2 regions of the Methylobacterium sp. yr668 genome follow, and region 2 is predicted to be linked to the other one. Evidence: predicted binding sites of a transcription regulator. Region 2 holds the regulator's gene; the other holds the start of a gene.

Region 1 (6,745 bases), on a different contig from region 2:
ACACGGCCGCCTCGAGGGCCGCCTCGAGATCCGCGCGGCTCGCCTCGGCACAGAGGGCCATGACCGCTTGGCGCGCCGCGGTCTCGCCCTCGGATCCCGGATGTCTCGGGGTCGTCGTCATCGCGAATCCCTTCGTCGCTCGGTTGTCTAGGTGTATAGACAACTGGCGTGCGCCGCACAAATGAAGTTTGGATGACAGGATGGATGCGCAGGAGCAGGCGGCCGGCCTCGTCCGGGGCGAGGGGCTGACGGCGTGGCGGCAGATCGCCGACGCGCTGACGGCCGAGATCGCGGCGGGACGCTACGCGCCGGGACAGCAGCTCCCCGCCGAGGCCGCGCTGGCGGCGCGGTTCGCGGTGAACCGGCACACGGTGCGGCGCGCCCTCGCGGCGCTGGCCGAGGGCGGGCTCGTGCGCGCCAGCCAGGGCCGGGGCACCTTCGTGGAGGAGGCGCCGCTCGCCTACCCGATCGGGCCGCGGACGCGCTTCTCCGAGATCGTCGCCGGGGCCGGGCGCGAGGCCTGGGGCGACCTCGTCGCGGCGACCACGGTCCCGGCCGGGACCGAGCAGGCGGCGTCCCTGGCCCTCGCCCCCGGCGCGCCGATCCTGGAGCTGCTGACGGTCCACCGGGCGGACGGCGCCCCGCTCTCGACGGCGCTGACCTGGCTGCCGCTGCCGCGCTTCGCGGGTTTCGCCGAGGCCTACGCGGCGCGCGGCTCGATCACCCGGGCCTTCGCGACCTGCGGCGTCCACGACTACACCCGGCTCTCGACGCGGATCCGGGCCCGCCCCGCGGATCCCGCGGAGGCGCAGCGCCTCGACATCGCGCCGGGGCGGGTCGTGCTGGTGGTGTCGAGCGTCAACATCGATCCCGCCGGCGTGCCGATCCAGGCGAACCGCACCCTGTTCGCCGCCGACCGCGTGGAGCTGGTGATCGGCGGGTGATGCGATGCCCGCGCGACGTCCGCGCGACCTCCGCGCGATGTCCGCGCGACGGCCTCGGCACTCCGTCCTCGCGAGCGGAGCGAAGCGAGCCGGGGCAGAGCGACCCTGGGTCATTGCGCTCCGCGCGTGATGCCGGAAAGCCGAGGCCTCCCTCAGCGCGCCGCCGGCCCGATGATCGCCCGGCGCAGGCGGGTCGAGACCCAGTCGATCGCCGCCACGGTCACGAGGATCATCAGCACCAGGAAGGCGACCTGCTGCAGCTCCAGCACGCGGATCAGCTCGGTGAGGTACTGGCCGATGCCGCCCGCGCCGACGATGCCGATGATCGTCGCCGAGCGGGTGTTCGACTCGAAGAAGTAGAGGACCTGGCTCGCCAGCACCGGCAGCACCCCGGGGATCAGCCCGAAGCGGATGCGGTGGAGCGCCGAGCCGCCCGAAGCGACGACGCCCTCGCCGGCCCGCTTGTCGCAGGTCTCGATCGCCTCCGAGAACAGCTTGCCGAGCGCGCCGAAATCCGAGCACGCGATCGCGAGCGCCCCGGCGAACGGGCCCAGGCCGACGACGTTGATCCAGATCAGCGCCCAGATCAGCACGTCGACCGAGCGCATCACGTCGAGGCCGCGGCGGACCGCGAACCGCGCGAACGGGTTGGGCACGACGTTCCGCGCCGCCAGGAACGCCACCGGGAAGGCGAGGATCGCCGCCGTCAGCGTGCCCAGGAAGGCGATGCCGAGGGTCTCGCCCAGCGCGTGCAGGAAGGTCCAGAACTGGCCCTCCGGCGATGGCGGCAGCATCAGCACCGCGAAGGTGCCGAGCCGCCCGAGCCCGTGGAGGATCCGCGCCACCGAGAAGTCGAGGCGCCAGTAGCCGAGCGCCGCAAGGCCCACCAGGACGACGAGCAGGGCGGCGAGCCGCGCCCGCCCCGGCCAGTCGGTGCGGAACTGCGCGGGGTAGCGCGCGCGCAGGCGGCCGAGGTCGGCCCGGGCCGCCGCCCGCAGGGTCTCGGGACGCGCGCTCATCGGGCGTGCTCCGCGCCGATCAGGCGGTGGCGGACCCGCTCGGTGACGAGGTCGATGCAGAAGACGGTCAGGATGATCAGCACGAGGATCGCGCTCACGTCCGCGTAGTAGAAATTGCGGATCGCCACGAGGAATTCCTGGCCGATGCCGCCGGCGCCGACGAAGCCCATCACCCCGGCGCCGCGCACGTTGATCTCGAAGCGCAGCAGCGCGTAGGAGGCGAAGTTCGACAGCACCTGCGGCAGGACCGCGAAGCGCACCGTCTGGACCCAGGTCGCGCCCGAGGCCGACAGGCCCTCGACGGGCCGCATGTCGATGTTCTCGACCACCTCGGAGAACAGCTTGCCCAGCGCGCCCGTGGTGTGGATCGCGATGGCGAGCACGCCCACCATCGGGCCGAGGCCGAAGGCGATGACGAAGATCAGCGCGAACACGACCTCTGGGACGGTGCGGCACAGTTCCAGGAGGCGCTTGGCGCCGACGCGCAGCACGCGCGACCGCACGAGGTTGGCGGCGGCCACGAAGCTGAGGGCGAAGCCCGCCAGCCCCCCGAGCAGCGTCCCGAGATAGGCCATGAGCAGGGTCTCGCCCAGCAGGCCCAGCCATTTGGGCAGGCCCCAGTACCAGGCGCGGACGTCCTCCAGCGGGTGCTCGAGGCTGATCGGCGGCAGGATCTGCTGGATGTAGGCGGTGAACTTGCCGATGTTCTCGGCGAAGACCAGCGGCCGCACCTCGGCGATCAGGCCCGCGACCACGGCGAGCGCCGCCACCAGGGCGAAGCCCGCCAGCGTGCGGCGGCGGGCCTCGCCGGTCGCCGCCGCGTAGAGGCCGGAGAGGGCGGCTGCCCGCTCCGGCGACAGGGGTGTCAGGCCGCGCAAGGCGGGCGGCTCCGGATCAGGACTTCCGGCGCTGCTCGTCGTTGAACCGCAGCATGTCGATGATCGGCTGGTAATCCTTCAGGGTCACCGGCGTGAGATCCTGGTCCTTGCCGTCGGAGAGCCGGTCGAACGCGGCCTTGTCGGCCTTCGGCAGGGCCACGAAGGCGTCGCGGATCTTGGCCTTCAGGTCGTCCGGCAGGCTCGCCAGCACGGCGAAGGGCCCCTCCGGCAGGAAGTCGGACTTGAACACGACCCGGAAGTCCGACTGCTGCATCGGCGTGCCGTCGGGCTTCTTGAGCATGCCCTTGGCGGCCATGCGGGTGACCATCGTGTCGGTCTCGGAATTCCACAGGTTGGCGGCGGCGTCGGCCGTGCCCTGGGTGAGCGCCAGGACGGCGTTCTCGTGGCTGCCCGCGTAGAAGGTCTTGCCGAAGAACTTCTCGACGTCGTAGCCGGCCCGCTTCAGGAAGAAGCGCGGCGCCTGGTTGCCGGAGGTGGAGTTCGGATCGACCAGCGCGAGGTTCTTGCCCTTGAGATCCTCGACGGTCTTGTAGGGGCTGGAGGCCAGCACGTAGACCACCGAATAGTAGCCCGAGGCGCCGGTCTCGTGCTTCTGGTTGACGATCGGCTCGATCTTGACGCCGGTCATCACGGCCCGCGCGAACGAGGCTGGCCCGTACCACGCGATCTGGATGTTGCCGGCGCGCTGGCCCTCGATCACGGCGGCGTAGTCGCTCGCCACCCGCAGCTTGACCGGCACGCCGAGCGCCTTGGTCAGGTAGGCGGTGAGCGGCGCCCAGCGGTCGGCGGTGCCCGAGGCGTTCTCGGCCGGGATCACGCCCAGCGTCAGCTCCGGATACTGGGCCTTCCAGTCCTGGGCGGCGGCCGGCAGGCCGAGGAGGGCGAGGGCCGCGGCGGCGGCGAGGGTGCGTCGGGTGATCATCGGGTCGTCCTTCGTGGCGTCGGCGAGGTTCGGCCGGCCGGAGGCCGGTCGGGCGTTTCCAAGACGGTGCATTTTGGCGGTGCGCTCTGGCGGTGCTTGTTGGGGCCCGGGGCCCGGATCAGGCGCCGAGGGCGGCCTCGCGGACCGGGCGGACCGGTACGAGACCGGGCCGGCCGGGCATCGCGGCCCGCTGCTCCGCCTCGCGCTGCGCGGAATCGTCCAGCACCTCGCCGGCCTCCAGGCCGTAGAGCCGGCGCGCCACGTCCTCGGTGAGGTCGAAGGGGCCGCCCTCGAACACGACCCGCCCGGCCGCGAGGCCGACGAGGCGGTCGCAGTAGGCGCGGGCGAGGTCGAGGGAGTGCAGGTTGCACAGCACCGTGATGCCGTAGCGCCGGTTCACGTCGGCGAGCGCGTCCATCACGAGCCGCGTGTTGCGCGGGTCGAGCGAGGCGACCGGCTCGTCGGCGAGCAGGATCTCGGGTTCCTGCACGAGGGCGCGGGCGATGGCGACGCGCTGCTGCTGGCCGCCCGACAGGCCGTCGGCCCGCTGGCCCGCGAACTCGCCCATGTCGAAGCTCTCCAGGGCGGAGAGGGCCATGGCGCGGTCCTCGGCGGACCATTGCCGGAGCAGGGCGCGGTGGGTCGGCACGTGGCTGAGGCGCCCCATCAGCACGTTGGTCATGACGTCGAGCCGGCCGACGAGGTTGAATTGCTGGAAGATCATGGCGCAGCGGGTGCGCCACTCGCGCAGCGGGCGGCCGCGCAGGGTGGTGACCTCGCGGCCGTCGTGGAGGATGCGCCCCGAGCTCGGATCCGCCAGCCGGTTGATGAGGCGCAGCAGCGTGGACTTGCCGGCACCGGACCGGCCGATCACCCCGACGAAGCTGCCGGGCTCGATCCGGAGCGACACGCCGTCGACGGCGCGTCGGTCGCCGTACTGGCGCGTGAGATCCTCGATAACCAGCATGCCACCATCCGCCGGGGAACGGCCGCACGTAGACGCCGGTTTGACGACGATTGGATGACGTATTCGGAACGATTATATTTGCCGGCGCAGCATCTCGGCTTTTCGATAGCCGACTTAATCTTCGTGGCGCTCCAGGAATGCTTCGATGGGCAGCCCGCGGAAGTCCGGCAGCGCCCGGCGCAGGCGCTCGTGGTCCCAGTCCCACCACGCCAGGCGGGTCAGACGGTCCGCGACCGCCTCGGGGAAGCGGCGCCGGACCGGCCGGGCGGGATTGCCGACGACGATCGTGTAGGGCTCGACGTCGCGGGTGACGATGGCGCCCGCCCCCACCACCGCGCCGGTGCCGATCGTGCGCCCGGGCAGGACGACCGCGCCGTGGCCGATCCAGACGTCGTGGCCGATCGCCACCGGGCTCGCCCGGCGCCGGTCGAAGAAGGCGGGCTCGTCCAGTTCCTCCGGCCAGTAGGCGCGCGCCCGGTAGGTGAAGTGCGCCTGCGACGCCCGCTCCATCGGGTGGTTGCCGGGATTGATCCGCACGCTGGCGGCGATCGAGCAGAACTTGCCGATCGCGGTGTAGATCACCTCGCCGTCCTCACCGATGTAGGAATAGTCGTCGAGGGTCGTCTCGGTGAGGCGGGTGCGGGCGCCGACCTCGGTGTAGCGGCCGAGGCGGCTGTCGACGACCCGGGCGCTCGGATCGAGCGCGGGTTCGAGGCCGAGGGGGCGGTCAACCACGGGCCTCTCCGAAGGGCAGGCGCGCCAGGAGCCGGAACGGCCCCGACCCGTCCTGGGTCAGGAGGCTGACGGCGTCGATCCGCAGGGGCTCCGGTCCCGCGGCGGCGTAGGCCTCGGACAGGCGCCGGTGCCAGAGGTCGCGCTCCGCCTCCGGCAGGGCGTCGGTCAGGGTCATGTGGAAGCGGAAGGCCTCGAACACGTAGGGGTAGCCCCAGCGGTCGAGGAGCGCGCGGCCGCGCGGGTCGAGGCGCTCCGGCCGGCGCTTGGCGCGCTCGGCCTCCGTGAGCGGTGCCCGGAACGGGTCGAGGGCGGCGACGCACTCGGCGGCGAGGAGCCCGAGTTCCGGCGGGGGTGTCTCCGGCACCAGGGCGAGGAACGGCCCGAGGGCGGCGACCCGGAGCGGCCCCACCGACACTGGCGGGTGCGCGGCCGCGAGGGCGCGGGCGGCGGCCACGAGGTCGGCCTCCCCGGTGCCCGGGGCGAGGCGCAGCGGCGCCTTGAGGGTGGCGTGGAACCCGTAGACCCGCGCGCCCGCCGTGACGGGTGCGAGATCGCCGAGCCCCTCCGGGTGCGGGACCGGCAGCCCGGTGACGTTGTCGGTGCCGAGGACGGAGCGGCCGAAGGCTTCGAGGCGCGAATCCGGGGCGGGCAGCCAGTAGAGGGCGTAGCGGCGCGACACGTCAGGGCCTCCGATCGCCGGGCGGTCAGGCCGTCGGCGCGTAGGTGCGCGCGTCGGCGGCCCGCCGGGGGCGCACGTCCATGGCATTGCCCCGCCACACGATGGCGCTCCGCATCCAGGCGCCGACCCAGATCGCCGGGATCAGGGCGTCGCGCGCCAGGAAGGCGGCCAGCGTGCGGGGCGAGCGGTGCCAGCCCGCGCGGAGAGCGAGCCGGTGCTCGGCGGCATAGCACAGGGCGGCGAGGCCGGCAGCGCCCGCGAGGCCCGCGAGGCTTCCGGCCCAGAGGGCGACGAGGAGCGCCGGCAGCAGGACGCCGCTGCCGATCTCGGGGGCGAAGAACAGCGGGAAGGTCACGCGGCGCAGGCGCGCCCAGCGCAGCTGCCGCGACCAGACCTCCCGGAAGCCGCGCGGGCCGAGCGGCTGCTCGAACGGGCTCGCCACGAGGTGGACCCGCTTGCCGGCGGCGCGCACGAGCTTGGTGGCGGCCGCGTCCTCGGCGATCTCGGCCGCGAGCGCCTGGAGGCCGCCCTGCGCCTCCAGGAAGGGCTTGTGCCAGAGCATGCTCTTGCCCTGCGCGAA
Region 2 (6,745 bases):
TCCCCCCCGTCATCCCCCGTGTCATCCCGGTGTCATCTACTTGTCGTAACCGCCCGGCCATCGGGCGGCCGGCGCTGGGTCTCTTCGGAAGATCGGCCGCAGGGCTCTGCCGCGGGCACGGGCCCGCCGGCGGGGCAGCGCAGGCTCTAGCCCGACGGCAACGGAGATTCCTTTGAGACCCTTCGCTTACGCGCTCGCCGTCGGCCTCGCGACGGTTCAGCTGGCGTCCGCGGCGCTCGCCGCCGATATCACCGGCGCCGGCGCCACCTTCCCGTTCCCGGTCTACTCGAAGTGGGCCGAGGCCTATCGCAAGGAGACCGGCTCGGGCCTCAACTACCAGTCGATCGGCTCCGGCGGCGGCATCAAGCAGATCCAGGCCAAGACGGTCGATTTCGGCGCCACCGACGCGCCCCTGAAGCCCGAGCAGCTGGCCAAGGACGGCCTCGTCCAGTTCCCGACCGTGATGGGCGGCGTCGTGCCGGTGGTGAACATCCCCGGGATCGAGCCCGGCAAGCTGAAGCTCACCGGCGACGTGCTGGCCGACATCTACGCCGGCAAGATCGCGAAGTGGAGCGATCCGCGCATCGCCAAGCTCAATGACGGGCTGAAGCTGCCCGACGCCAACATCACCCCGGTCTACCGCTCCGACGCGTCGGGCACGACCAACATCTTCACCACCTACCTGTCCCAGGTCTCCGAGCCCTGGAAGAAGGAGTACGGCGCGGCCACGACGATCTCCTGGCCGGTCGGTCAGGGCGGCAAGGGCAACGAGGGCGTGACCGCCACCGTCAAGCAGGTTCCGAACGCGATCGGCTACGTCGAGTCGGCCTACGCCAAGCAGAACAAGCTCTCCTACGCCCTGCTGCAGAACAAGGCCGGCCAGTACCCGCAGCCCGACGACAAGGCGTTCCAGGCCGCGGCGGCGAGCGCCGACTGGAAGGCGACCCCGGGCTTCGGCATCTCGCTGACCAACCAGCCGGGCGAGGCGGCGTGGCCGATCACGGCGGCGACCTTCATCCTGGTCCACAAGGACGCCGCCGACCCGGCCAAGTCCGCCGCCGTGCTCAAGTTCTTCGACTGGGCCTACAAGAACGGCGACACGCTCGCCACCGACCTCGACTACGTCCCGCTGCCGGACAACGTCGTCGAACTGATCCACCAGGAGTGGAAGGACGTGAAGGGCAAGGACGGCAAGCCTGTCCTCAACATGTGAGCGTGGCGGGGAGGGGGTGAGAACCTCCTCCCTCGCTTCCGGGAACGCACCGCGCTACCACGCCCCCCTTCGCAGAGAACCGCGGATGCCCGCTTTGACCGAATCGATCGCCCTCGGCCGAACCCGTTCCGCGACCGCGCGGAAGGCGCCGAGCCGGAGCCTCGACACGCTGTTCCGGACCTGCTCGTACGGCGCGGCCCTGCTGGTGCTGCTCGTGCTCGCCGGCATCCTCGGCTCGATCCTGTACGGCGGCTGGCCCGCCTTCCGCGAGTTCGGCTTCGGCTTCCTGACCTCCAGCGCCTGGAACGTCGGGACCGAGCAGTACGGCGCCCTGGTCGCGGTGATCGGGACCGTCGCCTCCGCCTTCCTGGCCCTGCTGATCGGCGTGCCCGTCTCGCTGGGCATCGCGGTCTACCTCACCCAGCTCTGTCCGGGCTGGGCCCGCAAGCCGGTCGCCATGACGATCGAGCTGCTCGCGGCCGTGCCGAGCATCATCTACGGCATGTGGGGCCTGTTCGTGTTCGCGCCGCTCCTGGCGCGCTACGTCCAGATCCCGGTCTCGAACCTCGTGGAGGGCATGCCGATCGTCGGCACGCTGTTCTACGCCCGGGTGCCGTCGGGCGTCGGCGTGTTCACCGCCGGGATCATCCTGGCGATCATGATCGTGCCGTTCATCGCCTCGATCGCCCGGGACATGCTCGACCAGATCCCGACCGTGCTGCGCGAGAGCGCCTACGGGATCGGCTGCACCACCTGGGAGGTTGTGCGCCACGTGCTGGTGCCGCAGGCGGCCGTCTCGATCATCGGCGCGATCATGCTCGGCCTCGGCCGGGCGCTCGGCGAGACGATGGCGGTGACCTTCGTGGTCGGCAACGCCAACCGGCTCTCGGCCTCGATCTTCGACCCCAGCTCGACCATCGCGTCGCGCATCGCCAACGAGTTCAACGAGGCGGACGGCCTCCAGCTGAACGCGCTGATGGCGCTGGGCTGCATCCTGTTCGTGATCACCTTCGTGGTGCTCATCATCGCCCGGCTGCTGACGCGCCGCGTCCAGTCCGCCTGAGGAGCACGCGCGATGGTTTCCTCCAGCACGATCGCCCCGGCCGCCCAGCGCCGCCCCGGCCGCGTCCGTCAGGGACGCCGCGTCGCCGACCGGACCCTGCGCGTCGCCTGCGCCGCCGCGACGGTGGTCGGCGCCCTGGTTCTCGGCTCGATCCTGGTGATGCTGATCGTCCAGGGCGTGCGCGGCTTCACGCCGACCCTGTTCACCAACCCGACCCCGGGCCCGGGCTCGGAGGGCGGCGGCATCGCCAACGCCATCCTGGGCAGCCTTGTTCTGACCGGGATCGGCATCCTGATCGCGACGCCGGTCGGCGTCATGGCCGGGACCTTCCTGGCCGAGTACGGGCGCGGCTCGAAACTGGCCGCCCTGATCCGCTTCCTCAACGACGTCCTGCTCTCTGCGCCGTCGATCCTGATCGGCCTGTTCGTCTACACGCTGATGGTGCGGCCGATGGGCACCTACTCGGGCTGGGCCGGCGGCGTGGCGCTGGCGATCATCGCCGTGCCGGTGATCGTGCGCACCACCGAGGACATGCTGCGCCTCGTGCCCGGCACCCTGCGGGAGGCCGGCGCGGCGCTCGGCGCGCCGCCCTCGACGGTGATCATGAGCGTGACCTGGCGGGCGGCCTCGGCCGGCATCGTCACCGGCATCATCCTGGCCCTCGCCCGCATCGCCGGCGAGACCGCACCGCTGCTGTTCACCGCGCTCAACAACAATTCCTGGTTCTCAGCCAACCTGATGGGCGGCGTCGCGAACCTGCCGGTGATGATCTACCAGTTCGCCCTCTCGCCCTACCCGAACTGGCAGGGCCTGGCCTGGGCGGGCGCGCTCCTGATCACCACCACCATCCTGGCGCTGTCGATCATCGCGCGCCTCGTGATCAAGCCGCAGGCCTCGCGCTAAGCCCCCTTTCGAGGACACGACGATGAACGCCGCCTCCGCGATCCCCACGGTCGAGCTGAACCGCAACCGCGCCGAAGAGGGCGGCCCCGTGCGGATCGCCGTCAAGGACCTGAACTTCTACTACGGCAGCTTCCACGGGCTGAAGGACGTCAACCTCAACTTCCACGACCGGCAGGTGACGGCGCTGATCGGCCCTTCCGGCTGCGGCAAGTCCACCCTGCTGCGCTGCTTCAACCGGATCTACAGCCTCTACCCGGAGCAGCGCGCGGAGGGCGAGATCCTGCTCGACGGCGAGAACATCCTCAGCCCCTCCTTCGACCTGAACGAGCTGCGCTCGCGCATCGGCATGGTGTTCCAGAAGCCGACGCCGTTCCCGATGTCGATCTACGACAACGTGGCCTTCGGCCTGCGCCTCTACGAGAAGCTGCCGAAATCCGAGCTCGACGGCCGGATCGAGGAATCCCTTCGCAAGGCCGCCCTCTGGGACGAGGTGAAGGACAAGCTCCGGCAGCCCGGGACCGGCCTGTCGGGCGGCCAGCAGCAGCGTCTGTGCATCGCCCGGACGGTGGCGCAGAAGCCGGAGGTGATCCTGTTCGACGAGCCGACCTCGGCGCTCGACCCGATCTCGACCGGCCGCATCGAGGAGCTGATCGAGCAGCTGCGCGACGAGTTCACCATCGTGATCGTCACCCACAACATGCAGCAGGCGGCGCGCATCTCGCAGTTTACCGCCTTCATGTATCTGGGGCAGCTCGTCGAGTTCGGTCCGACCAACCGGATGTTCATGAACCCGACGGAACGCCGCACGCAGGACTACATCACCGGCCGCTTCGGCTAGTCTGCCGGGCCGCTCCGGTCCCGGGACCGCCGCTCGCGTCTCCGGCGCGCCGGCGGATCCCGCAAGCCTCCCGGAGGGCCGTCCCCGGGACCCCATCGAAGGATCCGCCATGCCCGGCCATATCGTCACCTCCTACGACACCGACCTGGAGAACCTGCGTCGCTCGATCTCGGAGATGGGCGGCGTCGCCGAGAAGATGACCGCGGAGGCGACCGACGCCCTCGTGCGCCGGGACGACACGCTCGCCCAGGCGGTGATCCTCGCCGACAAGCGCCTCGACGCGCTGCAGCGGGACATCGAGGAGCGCGCCGTGCTGCTGATCGCCCGGCGCCAGCCCCTGGCGATCGACCTGCGCGAGACCATCTCGGCGATCCGCGTCTCCGGCGATCTGGAGCGGATCGGCGACCTCGCCAAGAACGTCGCCAAGCGCGTAGTGGCGATCTCCGACCAGGCGCCGGCCCAGAAGATCGTGCTCGGCGTGCGCCACATGAGCGACCTCGCCGAGGGTCAGCTGAAGGACGTGCTCGACGCCTACGGGAGCCGCGACGTCCAGGCGGCCCACGACGTCTGGGAGCGCGACGGCGAGATCGACGCCCTGTACAATTCCCTGTTCCGCGAGCTCCTGACCTACATGATGGAGGATCCGCGCAACATCTCGTTCTGCACGCATCTCCTGTTCTGCGCGAAGAACGTCGAGCGCATCGGCGACCACACCACCAACATCGCCGAGACGATCCACTACCTCGCCACGGGCGAGACGCTGGCGGGTGACCGGCCGAAGAACGACGCGTCGAACTACGCGACCGTGGACGGCGTGCAGGCGCCGTGAGGCGCCGACCCCGGCGCCTTCCTGTGGGCGCGGCCGGGGTCACTCTCCGTGCGGGTTGAGGCGGGGCGGCGCCTCCTGCACCATCCGGGGACCGCCCGCAGAACGAGTCTTCGAACGTGAGCATGCAAGTCCTGATCGTCGAGGACGAGGAGGCCCTGAGCACGCTGCTCCGCTACAACCTGGAGGCCGAGGGCTTCCTGGTGGATTCGGCAGCGCGCGGCGACGACGCCGAGCTGCTCCTGGCGGAGCGGATCCCGGACCTCGTCCTGCTCGACTGGATGCTGCCCGGCCTCTCGGGGATCGAGCTGTGCCGCCGGATCCGGGCGCGCCGGGAGACCGAGCGCCTGCCGGTGATCATGCTCACCGCCCGCGGCGAGGAGGGCGACCGCGTCCGCGGGCTCGGCACGGGCGCCGACGACTACATCGTCAAGCCGTTCTCGGTCCCGGAGCTGCTCGCCCGGATCCGCGCGCTCCTGCGCCGGGCCAAGCCCGCCCACGTCTCGGACCGGCTGGCGGCGGGCGACCTGGAACTCGACCGCACCGGCCACCGCGTCCGCCGCGGCGGCGAGGAGCTGCATCTGGGCCCCACGGAGTTCCGGCTCCTGGAATTCCTGATGCTGGCGCCGGGCCGGGTCTTCTCCCGCGAGCAGCTCCTGGACGGGGTGTGGGGCCACGACGTCTACATCGACGAGCGCACCGTCGACGTCCATGTCGGGCGGCTGCGCAAGGCGCTGAACGGCCCGCGCCAGACCGACCCGATCCGCACGGTCCGGGGCTCGGGCTACGCCTTCGACGAGACCTTCTCGCTGGAGGCCTGAGGCGGCTCGAAGGGCTGTCGGAGCGCCTCACCGCTCCGGCGCACCGTCATCGCGAGCGGAGCGAGCGACCCAGGGCGGCGGGACGCCGGTGCGCGCGGCGCTGCTGGGTTGCTTCGCTCCGCTCGCAAAGACGATGGGACGGGCCCGCGAAGATTCACGCGTCCCGGCCTCCAGGGACTCAGCGCGCCAGCGCCGCGCTCCGGCCCGAGGCGGCCGGCACCGCCTCCAGCGCCGCCAGGACCGTCCCTTCGGTGAGGATCTGCGGCAGCACCTGGGGCTCTCCCGTCCCGGTATAGAGCAGGTAGAGCGGGACGCCGCTGCGCCCGTGCTTCTCCAGGAGGCGGGTGATCTCGGGGTTCTGGTTGGTCCAGTCGCCCTTCATGTAGGTCACGCCGCGCTCGGCCATCGCGGCCCGCACGGCCTTCGTGTTGAGCGAGGTCGCCTCGTTGACCGCGCAGGTGATGCACCACGCGGCGGTCATGTCCACGAAGACGGGGCGGTGCGCGTCGACCAGGGCGTCGAGGCGCGCCTGCGTGAACGGCTCGATCCCGTCGGCGGCGGCCTGCGCGGCCGGCGCGGCGCGGTCCCGGGGCAGGGTGACGGCGAGGGCCCCGACGGCGATCAGCGCCAGCGCCGCGGCGGCCTGCGCGACCCGGCCGGCCCGCGGCGGGGCGGCGCGGCCGTGCTCCCAGGCCCAGGCGGCGAAGCCCACGAGGACGAGGCCGATCAGCGCCGCCAGCAGCCCGCGCGGGTCGACCTGCTGCGCCAGCACCCAGATCAGCCATGCCACGGTGGCGTAGACCGGGAAGGCCAGCACCTGCTTGAGGGTCTCCATCCAGGCGCCCGGCCGTGGCAGCGCCCGCAGGGCCGGCGGCCAGAGGGTCAGGAGCAGGAAGGGCAGGGCGAGGCCGAGGCCGAGGCTCGCGAAGACGGCGAGCGCCACGCCGGCGCTCTGGGTCAGCGCGAAGCCCACCGCCGAGCCCATGAACGGCGCCGTGCAAGGCGTCGCCACCAAGGTCGCGAGCACGCCGGTGAAGAACGAGCCGCTCAGGCCGCCGCGCCGGGTGAGGCCGTCGCCGAG

What was found. Region 2 encodes PhoB, which activates phosphate uptake and scavenging genes when phosphate is short. Its sites were predicted from a motif close to TGTCATNNANCTGTCAT; they were not measured.
Region 1: a site for PhoB is predicted at 4,795-4,811, ahead of phnC (phosphonate ABC transporter ATP-binding protein). Genes of this name have one in related genera too.

Annotation. Positions count from the first base shown of each region.
Region 1 covers NZ_FOZY01000015.1:130,249-136,993, reverse strand. Annotated here, with positions in the region: gene phnG (phosphonate C-P lyase system protein PhnG) at 1-121, opposite strand, end outside; gene phnF (phosphonate metabolism transcriptional regulator PhnF) at 201-944, shown strand; gene phnE (phosphonate ABC transporter, permease protein PhnE) at 1,097-1,963, opposite strand; gene phnE (phosphonate ABC transporter, permease protein PhnE) at 1,960-2,841, opposite strand; gene phnD (phosphonate ABC transporter substrate-binding protein) at 2,858-3,784, opposite strand; gene phnC (phosphonate ABC transporter ATP-binding protein) at 3,903-4,751, opposite strand; gene BM419_RS19245 (LbetaH domain-containing protein) at 4,866-5,486, opposite strand; gene BM419_RS19240 (DUF1045 domain-containing protein) at 5,479-6,165, opposite strand; gene BM419_RS19235 (ceramide glucosyltransferase) at 6,191-6,745, opposite strand, start outside.
Region 2 covers NZ_FOZY01000012.1:118,900-125,644, reverse strand. Annotated here, with positions in the region: gene pstS (phosphate ABC transporter substrate-binding protein PstS) at 173-1,213, shown strand; gene pstC (phosphate ABC transporter permease subunit PstC) at 1,299-2,276, shown strand; gene pstA (phosphate ABC transporter permease PstA) at 2,289-3,179, shown strand; gene pstB (phosphate ABC transporter ATP-binding protein PstB) at 3,202-4,017, shown strand; gene phoU (phosphate signaling complex protein PhoU) at 4,127-4,846, shown strand; gene phoB (phosphate regulon transcriptional regulator PhoB) at 4,969-5,664, shown strand; gene BM419_RS16805 (protein-disulfide reductase DsbD family protein) at 5,843-6,745, opposite strand, start outside.